One region of the Stenotrophomonas sp. YJH_SMC_46 genome, then DNA from elsewhere that is predicted to be linked to it. Evidence: predicted binding sites of a transcription regulator. Region 1 holds the regulator's gene; each other region holds the start of a gene.

Region 1 (3,503 bases):
CCGGCGCGATCGCAGTCGGAGCATTGCCACCGTGCAGCTGGTCGAGCAGCGCCTCGAATTCGTCGTCGGTGATCAGGTCGCTGCCCCCCGCGGCGGGTGCTGCTGCGGCGGCGGGCGCAGCCACGGCACCCCCGTGCACGTCGAACTGGGCGATCAGGTCCGGCGGCGCATAGCCCGGCTCGGTGCCGGACGACACGGCGTCCAGCATCGACTGCAGGTAATCCAGTGATTGCTGGGCCGCGTCGAAGTGGTGGGCCTGCAGCACGGCCTGGCCGGCGCGCGCCGCGCCCAGCGCCTCCTCAGCGGCGTGGCACAGCTCGACCATGGCAGTGACGCCGAGGAAGCCGGCGCCGCCCTTGAGCGTGTGGTAGCCGCGGAACACCGCATTGAGCTGGTCGCTGTCCTGCGGTGCCTGCTCCAGCGACACCAGCTGTTCGCCGAGGCGGTCCAGGATCTCCTGCGCCTCGATGATGAAATCGGCAGTGATGTCGTCGGATACCGCGCTCATGCTTACAGCCCCAGATCCGACAACAGGTCGTCGGCGTCGTTCTGCGAGACCGCGTGGCGGTCCAGTCCCTTCAGTGCCGGCCCGGCCAGTGCCGGGTCGGTGCGATGCTGTTCCGGCGGCAGGCCGAGTGCGCCGAAGCCTTCGTGGACGCGGCGGACAATGCCGACCACGCGGCGGATGATCTGCCCGGTCAGGTCCTGGTAGCTCTGGGTCAGGGCCATCTCGGTCAGGTTGTGGCGGATGCGCTCGAGCTGCGCGTCCTGGCCTGGCTGCAGGCCTTCGGCACGCAGCTGTTCGGTCAGGCTGCGGCATTCCTCGGCCAGGTCCAGGGTACGGTGGGTGGCCTGTTCGGTCATCGCCACCACGTGGTCCAGGCGCGCGCAGGCGTCATCCAGCTCACCGGCCTCGCTGGGCACGGTCGGTAGTTCACCCAGCGCCTGTCCCAGCTCGCGGGCCAGCCGCGACAGGCCGCTCATCATCGGCTGCGTGCGCAGCGCGACCAGTCCGTCGATGCGTTGCCGCCAGGCAGCTTCGTCACCGGACTCCAGTGCGTCCAGGGCTTCCTGCAGGCGCAGGGCGAGGGCGTTCTTGTCGACCGTGGTATCCATCAGGCGCTGGCCGCCAGGCGTTCAAAGATCTTGCCGAGCTTTTCTTCCAGCGTCTGCGCGGTGAAGGGCTTGATGATGTAGCCGTTCACGCCGTTCTGGGCGGCTTCGATGATCTGTTCGCGCTTGGCTTCGGCAGTGACCATCAGCACTGGCAGGGTCTTCAGCTTGGCATCGGCGCGGATCGCCTTGAGCAGCTCGATGCCGGTCATCACCGGCATGTTCCAGTCGGTGACGACGAAATCGAACGACTGGCTCTGCAGCAGCGACAGCGCGGCATGCCCGTCCTCGGCTTCGGCGGTATTGGTGAAGCCAAGATCGCCCAGCAGGTTCTTGACGATGCGACGCATGGTCGAGAAGTCGTCGACGATCAGGATGCGCATGTTCTTGTTCAAAGCAGAGTTCCTTTGTTGTTCATTCCGGGTGGCCGGGGGCAGCCGCCTCGGGCATGTTCACTCTTCCAGGCCGGCGTCGGCCGCCTCGAAAATCTTCAATCGTCCACGCAGGCGCAGCACGGCCTGGCCGTGTATCTGGCAGACCCGCGACTCGCTCACGCCGAGCACCGCGCCGATCTCCTTCAGGTTCAGTTCCTGCTCGTAATAGAGCGAGAGCACCAGCTGTTCGCGCTCGGGCAGGTGGCCGATGGCCTTGCCCAGCTCGCGGCCGAACTCGCCGCGCTCCAGCACCTGCTGCGGCGTCGGGCCGCCCTGGGCGACGGTATCCAGCTCGCCCTGGTCCTCGATGCGTGACTCCAGGCTCAGCACCTGGCCACGCGCGGCGTCTTCCATCAGCCGCAGGTATTCGGGCAGCGGCATCTCCATCGCGGCGGCCACTTCGGTGGCGCTGGCGGCACGGCCGGTGCTCTGTTCCAGGCGGCGGATGGTGGCAGCGGCGTCGCGTGCGCGGCGATGCACCGAGCGCGGCACCCAGTCGCCACGGCGGATCTCGTCGATCATCGAACCGCGGATGCGGATCGAGGCGTAGGTCTCGAACGAGGCGCCCTGGTCGGCGTCGTAGCTGCGCGACGCTTCGATCAGCCCCATCATGCCGGCCTGGATCAGGTCGTCCACCTCCACGCTCGCCGGCAGGCGTGCGGCCAGGTGGTGGGCGATGCGCCGCACCAGGTCCGAGTGCTGGGAGATGACCTCGTTGGCCGCCGAGCGCTGGACCTCCCGGTACTGGGCTGCGCCTTTCATGCGGCCACCCCGCGCTGCTTGAGAATGCGCTCGAGGAAGAACTCGACGCCGCCACGCGGTTCGGTCGGCGCCTGCCAGCGTGCGGTGCGGCGCGCGATCTCGGTGATCGCCAGCGCGGCCGGGCTGGACGGGTAGGCCTTCACCACCGGTTGCTGGCGCTGCACCGACAGGCGCAGCCAGTCGTCCTGCGGCACGCAGCCCAGGTAGTTCAGCGAGACATCGGCGAGGAACTTCTCGCACACGCGGGTCAGCTTTTCGTACAGCACGCGGCCCTCGTTGGGGTCGCGCACCATGTTGGCCACCACCTGGATGCGGTCCACGCCGCGCTCGCGCGACAGCACCTTGATCAGTGCGTAGGCGTCGGTGATCGAGGCCGGTTCGTCACAGACCACCACCACGGTGTCCTGCGCGGCCTGGCAGAAGGTCAGCACGCCGTCGGTGATGCCGGCGGCGGTATCGACCACCATGATGTCCAGCTCGCGTTCCAGTTCGGAGAACACGTTGACCAGGCCGACATGCTCGGCCGGGGCCAGCTCGGCCATGTGCCGGCGGCCGGAAGCGGCCGGGACCACCAGCACGCCGTTCGGGCCTTCGACGATGACGTCGTCCAGCGAGCAGCGGCCGGCCACCAGGTCGGCCAGCGTAAAGGTGGGGTTCAAGCCCAGGATCACGTCGATGTTGGCCAGGCCCAGGTCGGCGTCCAGCAGCAGCGTGCGCTTGCCCATGCCCGCCAGCGCCACAGCCAGGTTGGCCGAGACGTTGGTCTTGCCCACGCCGCCCTTGCCGCCGGTCACCGCGATGGTGCGCACAGGGCCGAGCGGCTCGCTGCGGGTGGCCGACAGCGGGAAGGTCTTGGTCAGCTTGGCGTACTCACGCGACGGCATGGTTCAACTCCGGGTTGCAGGGCATATCGGCCGCTCGGCGCAAATCTTCAAGGCGAAGTACGAGATTGGCTGCACTGGCCCGGTGCAGGTCCTCCGGGACGTCCTGGCCATCGGTCACCCAGGTGATCGGCAGGGCATGGTCCACGGCCACAGACAGGGCGTTGCCGAAGCGGCCGGTCTCGTCCAGCTTGCTCAGCACCAGACCCTGCAGGTTGGCGGCGCCGAAGCGGCGGACCACCTCGTCCATGTCGCCGAAGCTGGTATTGGCCGGCAGCACCAGCAGGGTGCGCACCTGGCGGGCGGCACGCAG
Region 2 (3,503 bases), on a different contig from region 1:
GGCGCGTTCTCCCAGCGGAAGATGCGGCCCTTGGTGTCGGCGGTCAGCCCGATCTGGGTGTATCCGGCCTGGATCTTGTCCTTGTAATCGTTGTGGAAGTAGGTCAACGACGCCTGCCAGCCGCTCTGCGGTGCCCACTCGATGCCCAGTTCCTTGTTCAGGCTGGTTTCCGCCTTCAGGTCCGCGTTGCCGCGCATGTAGCAACCGGCGCCCAGGCTCGGCAGCGCATTGGGGCAGCCGTTGCCGCGGGTGTAGTAGAGATAGTCCGGATTCGACTGGTACAGGTTCGGCGCCTTGAACGCGCGGGCAATGCCGCCCTTCACCACCCAGTCGCTGTTGATGCGGAACTGCGCATTGAGGCTGGGGCTGGTGTTGTTGCCGAACTGGCTGTGGTGGTCGAAGCGCAGGCCCGGGGTAACGATCCAGCGCTCGCCCAGGTAGATGTTGTCTTCCACGAACGCCGCCGTGGTCTGCGCGTCGGCCTTGCCCCGCGCACGGTCGGCCGACAACCCTGGAATACCGCCGCCGCTGCTGCTGGACTGGCTCATCGAATACGGATCGGTCAGGCGGCTGTCCAGGTATTCAAAGCCGAGCGTCCAGATGTTCTCTGCGCCGCCCAGCGCGGTCGGGAAGCTCACTTCGCCATCCAGCTGGTAGTTGCGCAGGCGCGAGGTAGACCAGTCGGTGCCGTTGAAGCTGCCTTCCGGGCCACCGGCCAGGCCTTCATTGATGCGCGAGTTGTTGACCGCCTCGACTGCGGCCGTCACCCGCGAAGTGACATCACCCCAACGGCCGCGGTGGGTGACCGCACCGGTGTTGCGGTACATGCGGTTGGTCTCCGCTTCGCCCTCGGCCAGTGCCGCCAGATCGACGCCGGTCGAGGTACCGGTGGTGCTGACGGCGCGGTCGCCGGCGTAGATGTTGCCCTGGCGGCTGGTGCCGGCTTCGAACTCCACCACCTGGTTGGCGGTCACGTCCCAGCGCAGCAGCGCGTTGACGTCGCGGTTCTTGACACCCTCGCGGCCGGCTGGCGGCACCGCGTTCGGATTCGTCGCGTACCGGCGATTGAGGTCCAGCGAATCGGCGTCGGTCCTGTTGAGATTGCCGTACAGGCGGAACGACAGGGTATCGGTCATCGGCCCGCTGAGCTGCAGGCCGACGCGCTCGCTGCCCCCTTCGGCACTGTGCTCGGGCACCAACCCAAACAGGTCGACCGCACCGGTCAGATCGCCGGTCGGGTGCTTGGTGATGATGTTGACCACGCCGCCGGACGCACCGGAGCCGTAGCGTGCCGCCGCCGGGCCGCGCAGCACTTCGATGCGCTCGATCATTTCCGCCGGGACCCAGTTGGTATCGCCGCGGGTATTGCGCTCGCCGCTGCGCCCCATGCGCACGGCATCACGGGCACCGACGCGCTTGCCGTCGACCAGGATAAGGGTGTTTTCCGGGCCCATGCCACGCAGGTCGATCTGGCGGTTGTTGCCGTACTGGCCCGAGGCGCTGTTGCCGGTCAGGTTGACGCCCGGCATGGTGCGCAGCAGTTCGGCGATGTCGTTGGCCGGCGGGCGCCTGGCGATGTCCTCGGCGGTGATGGTCGAGGTACCCAGCGCCTGGCGCGCGATCTGCGAGGCGGTGACGTGCACCGTGTCGATATCGGTGGCGTCGGTCTCGGCCCGGGCGGCCAGGGCGCTGCCCGCCAGCAGGGCGGCAACGGCAAGCGCCAGCGGGCGCGGCGAGAGGACAACGGCAGGAGACATGATCTGGACCTTCTGGCAGGGCTACGGGGCCTCTGGCAAAGGGCTTGAGGCAACGACAAGGGGGAGGCGGAGCGTCGCTGCAGTCGCCTGCGGCCCGATCCGTGCGTACATTCTCCCATCAATGCGAGTGATTCTCAAATGCGTTCACTCATTGCCGCAGGGGCACGGATGTGCTTTGCGCACCGTGCAACGCTGCACCGCGCGTAAACTGGCCGGCTAACCCGCCATCAACCGCACGCCGCCACGGCCGATACCCGTGGTTTGTCGTACGCAGTCAGAGATCGACGTGGAAACACCGCAACTGGACGATGCCAGCCAGCCGCTGGCCGAAGCCTGGCAGCACTGCCTGCAACAGGCTGGCCCTGCCGCCACCGCGCTGCTCAAGGCCGCCGCCACCGATGCCCCAGCCGTGCTGGCACAGCGCTTTTACGAAGTGCTGCTGCAGGACGGGCGTGCACGCCGCTTCCTGTCCCACGACCAGGTCAAGCAGCGCCTGCAGCCGGCCATGCAGCGCTGGCTGGTGCAACTGCTGACCACTGATCGCGACAGGATCGCCAGTGCCGTGGCCTCGCAACGGGTGATCGGCGATGTGCATGCCCGGGTCGGCATTCCGGTCGACCTGGTCACCCGCGGCGCGCGCGTGCTCAAGCACGAGCTGTTCGTGCGCCTGCGCGACGACGCACCCGACAGTGCCACCGCGTTCGCCGCCATCGACTGCCTCAGCGCGATCATGGACATCGCCATGGAAGGCATGACCCTGGCCTACACCCATGCGCGCGAACGATCCACCCGTGCCGATGCGGCCTACCGGTTGTTCTCGCTGGTGCAGAACGTCAGCACCGAGCGCGAGCGCCAGCGCGCCCTGCTGCTGGACTGGGAAAACGCACTGCTGTACGCACTGGCCGGCCACGTGCAGGCCGGCGAAAGCGCCAGCCTGGCGACCTCGGAATTCGGCCTGTGGTTCACCCACAAGGGCATCCCCAGCTTCGGCGAGAGCAGCGAAACCCAGCAGGTCGGCCAGCTGATGGCCCGCATCGACGGGAACCTGCAACAGGCAAGCAACGATGCCCCGGCGCAGCGGCTGGCGGTGCTGCCGGCCATCCGCGAGGATCTGGCCGCCATCCGCACCCTGATGACCCTGCTGTTCGAGCGCATCGGCGAACTGGATGCCGGCAGCGATGCGCTGACCAACCTGCTCAACCGCCGGTTCCTGCCGACCGTGCTGCGCCGGGAAATCGAGCTGGCCACGCGCAACGGCACGCCGTTCTCGCTGCTGCTGCTCGACCTGGATCACTTCAAGGCGATCAACGACGGCCACGGCCACGATGCCGGCGACCGCGCGTTGCAGCACGTGGCCGGCCTGCTCGGCCAACTCACGCGGGGCAGCGACTACCTGTTCCGCTATGGCGGCGAAGAATTCGTGGTGGTGCTGGTGGCCGCCAGCGAGTCACAGGCCTCGGTGATCGCCGAGAGCCTGCGCCGGCAGATCGCACAATCACCGGTAGCACTAGCCAATGGCCAGGTGCTGGAGCTGACCGCCAGCATCGGCGTGGCCGGTCACGATGGTCATCCGGACTACGAACGGTTGATGGCACGTGCCGACGCGGCGATGTACGAGGCCAAGCGCAGCGGCCGCAACCGCGTGGTGGTGGCCAGCGCGGACCTGCAGGAAGCCCCGGGGCGGCGTGCACTGCAGCGATGACGACAGGACAGGTAGAGTCGACCGCTGGTCGACTATCGCGCGCA
Region 3 (3,503 bases), on a different contig from region 1:
AGGCGCAGTACCTGGATGCGGCCGAAGGCGCACGCATTGCCGAAGCCGTGCGCGGCTGGTCCACCCAGCAGCACTATGTGGACAGCTGCTCGGATCCGAAGGCTTTCAGCGCACGCCTGAACCAGGACCTGGACACGTTCGATGGCCACTTCCATGTAGAGCGCGTGGACGCAACGGCCGGCCAGGACGACTGGCTGATGGCATGGCGCGCGGATGCGCGCAGCAATGGCGCTGGCGTGCGCGAGGTACGGGTGCTGGAGGGCAACATCGGTTACCTGCGGCTGAGTACATTCTATCCGCTGGATCTGGCCCGGCCGAAACTCGCCGCCGCCCTCGAGCTGCTGGCCGACACCGATGGCCTGGTGCTGGATCTGCGCCAGAACGGCGGCGGGGATGACGGCAGTGCCGACCTGCTGGTGCGCACGCTGTTGGACGCGAAGATCGACGCGGTGCAGCAGTTGGACCAGCGCGGGCGGCGCACGCTGGTACCACTGCCGCCGGCAAGTCTGCCCACTTACCTGAAGCCGCTGGTCGTGCTGATCGATCGCCGCACCGCGTCGGCTGCCGAGTTCGTCGCCTACTCGCTGCAGGCGCTGGGCCGTGCACGCATTGTCGGCACGCGCAGCGGCGGCGCTGCACACATGGTCGATGATCCTGTGCTGCTGCCGGACGGCTATCAGATCAGCATTCCCGATCGGCAGCCGATCAATCTAAATACCGGAACCAACTGGGAACGCACCGGTGTCACGCCCGACGCGGCAGGCGGTGACGATCCGCTGTTCGTCGCGCGGCAGCTGCTGGCCCGATCGGCCTCGCGGGAATGAACGCACAATTGCAATTGCGCCCTATCGCAGACGACATGCAGCGTGCCTAGAATCGAAGCATCCCGGTAGTTCCCGGGCGCTTCGAGTGAATGGACTCAATGAAGATTCTGCTGACCGGCAGTTCCGGGCGGATCGGGCGCGCGATCTTCGGCGCATTGGCGGCCTCCCACGAAGTGGTGGGGCTGGATCGCAGCCCATTCGCCACCACCCGCATCATTGCCGATGTCACCGATCACCAGGCCGTCGCACGGGCGGTGCAGGGCGTTGACGCGGTGATCCATACCGCCGCCCTGCACGCACCCCACGTCGGCCTGGTGCCGGACGGGGTGTTCCACCAGATCAACGTGGAGGCGACCGCGCACCTGCTGCAGGCCGCACGCGAAGCCGGGGCGCGGCGATTCGTGCTGACCAGTACAACCGCGCTGTATGGCCACGCCGTGGTCGCCGGTGGCTGCCGTTGGATCGATGAAGACACCGAGCCGTTGCCGCGCACGATCTACCACCGCACCAAGCTGCAGGCCGAAGCACTGGCCGAAGCCGCTGCGGCGCCGGCCTTCAGCGTGCGCGTGCTGCGCATGGCCCGCTGCTTCCCCGAGCCGCCCGAGCGCATGGCGATGTTCCGCCTGCACCGCGGTATCGACGCACGTGATGTAGCCAGCGCGCATGCTGCACTGCTGCTGGACGAAGGCGCCGCTTTCGCGCGTTACATCGCGTGCGCTCCGACGCCGTTCCGGCGTGAGGATTGCCTGGAGCTGGCCACCCACCCGCGCAGCGTGCTGGCACGCCGCGCGCCACAGCTGCTGGCCGAGTTCGAACGACGGGGCTGGCCGCTGCCGTTGAGCATCGATCGCGTCTACGACAGTGCCCGCCTGCGCAGCGTGCTGGGCTGGCAGCCGCGCTTCGGCCCGGACGACGTGCTGCAGCAGTACGCCGCCGGCAGCATTGAGGTGCTGCCAAGGGCGGAGTGGATCAAGGATCGGGTCGCCGAATGAGATGGTCGCAGGGGGCGGGGCACCGAGCCCACTCTGAGCAGGTTCAGGAATGTGCAGGCCGCTGGCCTCAATCTCGATGGCGGCCGGCCGCTAAACCCGGTGTGCCTCGTGCACCGGGCGCGGCCCGGCGGCCGGTGGCCTGCGCGACGGATCGCGCGCCTGCGCGGTGTCCTCGTGACGCCGGTCGTCCTGAATTGCCTTGCGGACCCTCCCATGCCTTCTTCCCGCTCCGCCACTGCCCAACGCCCGGGCAGCATCGCCCACAAGCTGATGCTGGGCACCGCTGTGATCGCGCTGCTGTGCTTCGGCCTGACCGCGTTCCTGATCTACCGGCAGGCCAGCGCCAGTCTGATCAGCGCCTCGCGCCAGACCATGACCAGCGAGGCCAACGCCGAGGCGCGCCAGGTGGCGGCTGACCTGGGCACCGCCTTTGCCAGCAACGATGCCATGGTTGAAAGCGTGCTGGCCCAGCGTGCCCGTGGCGACGTGCCCGACCGCGCCAGCCTGGCGGCGGTGCTCGGCGAACAGCTGCGTGCTCATCCGCAATGGCTCGGCAAGAGCACCATGTGGGAGGCCGATGCCTTCGACGGCAAGGATGCGGAGTTCGTCAATAGCGAAGCACACGATGCCACCGGCCGTTACATGAGCTACTGGGCCTGGCAGGACGGCAAGCCGCAGCAGTCGGTGATGACCGATTACACCGAGACCGCCAGCGGATCGGGCGACTGGTACATGGGGCCCAGCCGTGACAAGCTGCCCAAGGTCAGCGAACCCTACGCCTATGACATCGCCGGCCAGAAGGTGCTCATGAGCACCCTGAGCACGCCGATCATCGAGAACGGCAGATTCCTGGGCGTGTTCACCGTGGACTTCTCGCTGGCGGCGTTGCAGAAGCACCTGGCCACGCTGAAGCCGATGGGGGCCGGTCGTGTCGAACTGCTGTCGCCGAAGGGTGTGGTGCTGGCCTCGGCCAATGCCGCCGAGATCGGCAAGCCGCGCAGCGACGCGCAGACCCGCAGCATGCTGGCCGACATTGCCGCCGACCGTCCGTTCGAGGCCTTCACTCCGGATGCGGCCGGCAATGTGCGGGTGTATGTACCGCTGCGGGTCGGCGATGCGCCGCAGCGTTTTGCCCTGGGCGTGGTGATGCCGCACGCGGTGATCGTGGCTGAGGCACGCCAGCTGCTGTGGCTGACCCTGCTGGTCGGCGTGATCGCCGCGCTGAGCCTCAGCGCCGGTGTCCATGTACTGCTGCGCCGCCTGGCGATCCGCCCGTTGGCCGAAGCGGTGCGCGTGGCCGGTGATGTCACCGCCGGCAAGCTGGACAGCACGCTGCCGGCGCGCAGCAACGACGAAGTGGGGCGCCTGCTGGACGCGATGCAGGGCATGCGTGGGCAGTTGCAGTCAGTGATGGCTGCGCAGGCCGAAATGGCGCGCCGCCACGATGCCGGGGAACTCAGCTACCGCATGGATGCTGCGGCGTTCCCGGGCGAGTACGGCCGCATGGTGGCCGACAGCAACCAGCTGGTGGCCTCCAGCAATGCGGTCACCCAGCGCCTGGTCGAGGTGATGCAGCGCTACGCCGTGGGCGACCTCAGCGTGGACATGGAAGCGCTGCCGGGCGAGAAGGCGGCATTCACCGCCGCGATGGCAACCACCAAGGGCAACCTAGCCGCGATCAACGAGC
Region 4 (3,503 bases), on a different contig from region 1:
GCGCTTGCTGTCGAACAGCTTCTCCACCGTGCCGTCGGCCACCGCGAGTACCGGAGTACCCGCATCGGCCATGATGTCGATGGCATCGTGCACCCGGCCCTCGCTGCGCGCATCGGTGAAGGTGTCGTGCAGCTGCGACGCCTGGATGCCCTGCACCGGCAGCAGCAGGCCGGTTGGCGCATTGGTGGCGCTGGACGGCGACACGGCCGTGGGAGCCGGAGCGCCTACGCGCGGCGTTGCAACCGCAGCCACCGCAGGTTGCACTGCGGGCGGGGAAACCGCCGCTGGCTCACCCGCATCGTGGTGCAGCCACCAGCCTGCACTCAGCCCCAGCAGAACGCCCAGCACGATCAGCTGCGAAAGACGCATCGGCTCACTCCTGCATCACCACGGGTACCGAGGTATCCACCGCATCGGCCACACGCAGCGCATCCCAGTTGGTCATGCGCACGCAGCCATGCGATTCTGTCTTGCCGACGTGGCCGGGTTCGGGTGTGCCATGCAGGCCGTAGTGCGGCTTGGACAGGTCGATCCAGACCCGCCCGACCGGATTGTTCGGGCCCGGCGGCAGCGTCGCCTTCTTTTCGCCCTTGCGCGCATCCCAGAACAGCTTCGGGTTGTAGTGGAACGGCGGGTCGCGATACACGCCGAGAATCTTCCATTCGCCGATCGGCAGCGGATCGTGCTGGCTGCCGGATGAGACAGGCACCTGTGCGATCACTTTGCCCTGCGCATCCAGCAATTGAAGTGTGGAGTCGGACTTGTCGACCACGATCTTCGCCGCCTTCGGCAAGGCCCCCGTTCCGATGTTGGGCACCTGGATGCGGCTGCCGGCCTTGGCCAGATCGACGCCGGGATTGAGTGCCTTCAGCAGCTCAGGGGAGGCGTGGAAGCGCTCGCCCAGGCCTTCTTCCACGCTGCTGAAGCCCAGCGACTTCAGCTTGGCCTGTGCGGCGGGCCCTTTCGGTATGGCCTGGAACGGGCCGGCAACATCTTCAGCCGTGAGCGTGTAGCTTGCCAGCGGCGTGATCGTATCGGCCTGCAGGGCCTTCCAGGTAGCGTCATCCAGTTCACCCGTTACGCTCAGCCCATGCGCCGCCTGGAAGCCCGACACCGCGCGCCGCTGGTTGCTGCCCACTTCGCCATCGATCTGGCCGGGGGAAAAATTCGCGCGATCCAGCAGCACCTGGGCGTGCAGGACAGAGCGGGGTGCGGTGTCCGGTCCTGCCTTCTCGGCAATGGGGGCAGGCAGGCCAGGCGGCGGCGCCTGCGCGAAGGCAGGTGATGCCAGCAGCGAGAGAGCGAGCAGGGCGGATCGGGGCATGGGTAACGGCATCGGGGACTCCAGCAGGGAACGCCACCACCTTGCCCGCAGACGGCGCCGAGCCACCGTGAAAGGGATCTGATGCCCGCATGAGCAGGCATGTCATTGCGGCCGGTTTGCACCGGCAGGTGCCACTGGGACGGCGACTCACCAAGGTGAACAGTGGCCGACGCCATTGGTGGATGGCGATCAAGATTGCCTGCCGTGCCGCCGATAAGGGCGCATCCCCCCGTTTTGGATACCCCCATGAACTACTTGAGGAACGTCAGGGTGGCCTGGCGTCTTGGGCTGGGCTTTGGCCTGTTGCTGCTGCTGGTTGCCGCCGTGGTGGCCACCGGCGCCACTGCCAGTGTCGTGCAGAAGCGCGCGATGCAGCAGGTGGTCGACGTCAGCGTGGCCAAGGTGCGCCTGTTGTCGCAGATGCTTGATGCCAACAACCAGATGATGGTGGTGCGCCGCGAGATGCTGATCCGCCAGGGTGATCACCGCACCAGCGACGAGAAGCGCATTGCTGATCTCGTCAAGCGCTACGAGGCCAGCTGGAGCGCCTACCAGGCGCTGCCCAGTGACGCCGAAGGCAAGGCCATCGCTGAAACCATCGCCGCCAAGCGAGCCATTGCTCGCCCGCTCAACAAGCAGACCAGCGAACTGATGGAGCAGGGCGATTATCCCGGTGCCGTGGCGCTGACCCTGGGCCCGGTGCAGGACGCCGCCAACGGATGGAACAAGGCGCTGTCCGATGGCGTGGACTTCGAGGAGAAGGAAAGCCGTGAGGCTGCCGCCGAGGCGATCCGCCTGGGCGAGCGCAGCCTGCTGCAGTTGCTGGTGCTGGGCGGCGTTGCGCTGCTTGCTGGCATCGGCGCCTCGGTGATGATCGGCCGCAGCCTGACCGGTCCGCTGGCGCGCGCGGTGAACCTGGCCGAGCGCCTGTCCAAGGGGCAGCTGGACCAGGAGTTCCGCCTCGGTGGCCGCGACGAGCTGACCCAGCTGGGTGAGGCGATGGCCAGCGTGCGCCAGAGTGTGCAGGCGGCGATCGGCGCGCAGTTGCAGATGGCGGAACAGCACGAGGCCGGCGCAATCCGCTATCGCATGGACGCCAGTGCGTTCCCCGGCGATTTCGGCCGCATGGTGCAGGCCACCAACAGCCTGGTCGAATCGCACGTGCAGGTGGAACTGCTGATGGCTGAAGTAATGCAGCGTTACGCCATCGGTGACCTCAGCCGCGACCTGCCGGACTACCCGGGCGAAAAGGGCACGTTGACCCGCACCTTGGCCGCGGTGAAGCAGAGCCTGATGGCGATCAACGCGCAGATCGATGAACTGGCCCGTGCCGCACGCGCCGGCGATTTCAGCATGCGTGGCGATGCCGGGGCCTTCCAGTACCAGTTCAAGACGATGGTCGAGCACCTCAACGGCATGATGGCCAGTTCGCAGGCCAGCATCGCCGATGTTTCCGACGTGCTGCGCGCGATCTCGCATGGCGACCTGACCGCACGCATGGAGGGCGAGTACGAAGGCGTGTTCGCGCGCATGCGCGACGATGCCAACACCACCACCGCGCAGCTGACCGGCATCGTCCGCGGCATCCAGGTGGCTGCCGACAGCATCAACAACGCGGCGCAGGAACTGGCCGCCGGCAACAACGACCTGTCGCGCCGAACCGAGCAGCAGGCGGCCAATCTGGAAGAAGCGGCCGCGTCGATGGAGGAGCTGACCTCCACCGTACGCCAGAACGCCGAACTGGCGCGTCAGGCCGACAGCGAAGCGCACGCTGCCGGCGCCGCCGTGCGCGAGACCGAGCAGGCGATGGCACAGATGGCATCGGTGATGGGCGAGATTGATCAGTCCTCGGCACGCATCTCGGAAATCTCCACGGTGATCGACGGCATCGCGTTCCAGACCAACATCCTGGCGCTGAATGCTGCAGTGGAAGCCGCGCGCGCGGGCGAGCAGGGGCGTGGCTTTGCGGTGGTCGCCAGCGAGGTGCGTACGCTCGCGCAGCGTGCCGGTGTCGCCGCCAAGGAAATCAAGGAGCTGATCGAAGACGCCGCTGCAAAGGTGAAGAGTGGCCTGGCCGTCACTGTTGAATCGGAAGCCGCGATCGCCCGCGTGGCCCAGGCCAGCTCGCGCACCACGCAGCTGATGAGCGACATCGCAGCGGCCAGCAAGGAACAGGCCG

The links. The regulator FliA, encoded in region 1, starts transcription of late flagellar genes. The targets are predictions, from matches to a motif close to TAAAGTTTNNCNNNCNNNGGCCGATAA.
Region 2: AC5P8C_RS10055 (GGDEF domain-containing protein) is a predicted target of FliA. The motif match lies at 1,985-2,011, and genes of this name have one in related genera.
Region 3: AC5P8C_RS07220 (methyl-accepting chemotaxis protein) is a predicted target of FliA. The motif match lies at 1,884-1,910, and genes of this name have one in related genera.
Region 4: AC5P8C_RS19165 (methyl-accepting chemotaxis protein) is a predicted target of FliA. The motif match lies at 1,515-1,541, and genes of this name have one in related genera.

Annotation. Positions count from the first base shown of each region.
Region 1 covers NZ_JCAFTO010000008.1:27,565-31,067, reverse strand. Annotated here, with positions in the region: gene AC5P8C_RS19735 (chemotaxis protein CheA) at 1-508, opposite strand, end outside; gene AC5P8C_RS19730 (protein phosphatase CheZ) at 511-1,116, opposite strand; gene cheY (chemotaxis response regulator CheY) at 1,116-1,508, opposite strand; gene AC5P8C_RS19720 (RNA polymerase sigma factor FliA) at 1,566-2,309, opposite strand; gene AC5P8C_RS19715 (MinD/ParA family ATP-binding protein) at 2,306-3,193, opposite strand; gene flhF (flagellar biosynthesis GTPase FlhF) at 3,180-3,503, opposite strand, start outside.
Region 2 covers NZ_JCAFTO010000003.1:133,389-136,891, reverse strand. Annotated here, with positions in the region: gene AC5P8C_RS10060 (TonB-dependent siderophore receptor) at 1-1,757, opposite strand, end outside; gene AC5P8C_RS10055 (GGDEF domain-containing protein) at 2,044-3,459, shown strand.
Region 3 covers NZ_JCAFTO010000002.1:472,919-476,421, forward strand. Annotated here, with positions in the region: gene AC5P8C_RS07210 (S41 family peptidase) at 1-824, shown strand, start outside; gene AC5P8C_RS07215 (NAD-dependent epimerase/dehydratase family protein) at 923-1,816, shown strand; gene AC5P8C_RS07220 (methyl-accepting chemotaxis protein) at 2,030-3,503, shown strand, end outside.
Region 4 covers NZ_JCAFTO010000007.1:40,754-44,256, reverse strand. Annotated here, with positions in the region: gene AC5P8C_RS19175 (M23 family metallopeptidase) at 1-369, opposite strand, end outside; gene AC5P8C_RS19170 (L,D-transpeptidase family protein) at 374-1,336, opposite strand; gene AC5P8C_RS19165 (methyl-accepting chemotaxis protein) at 1,571-3,503, shown strand, end outside.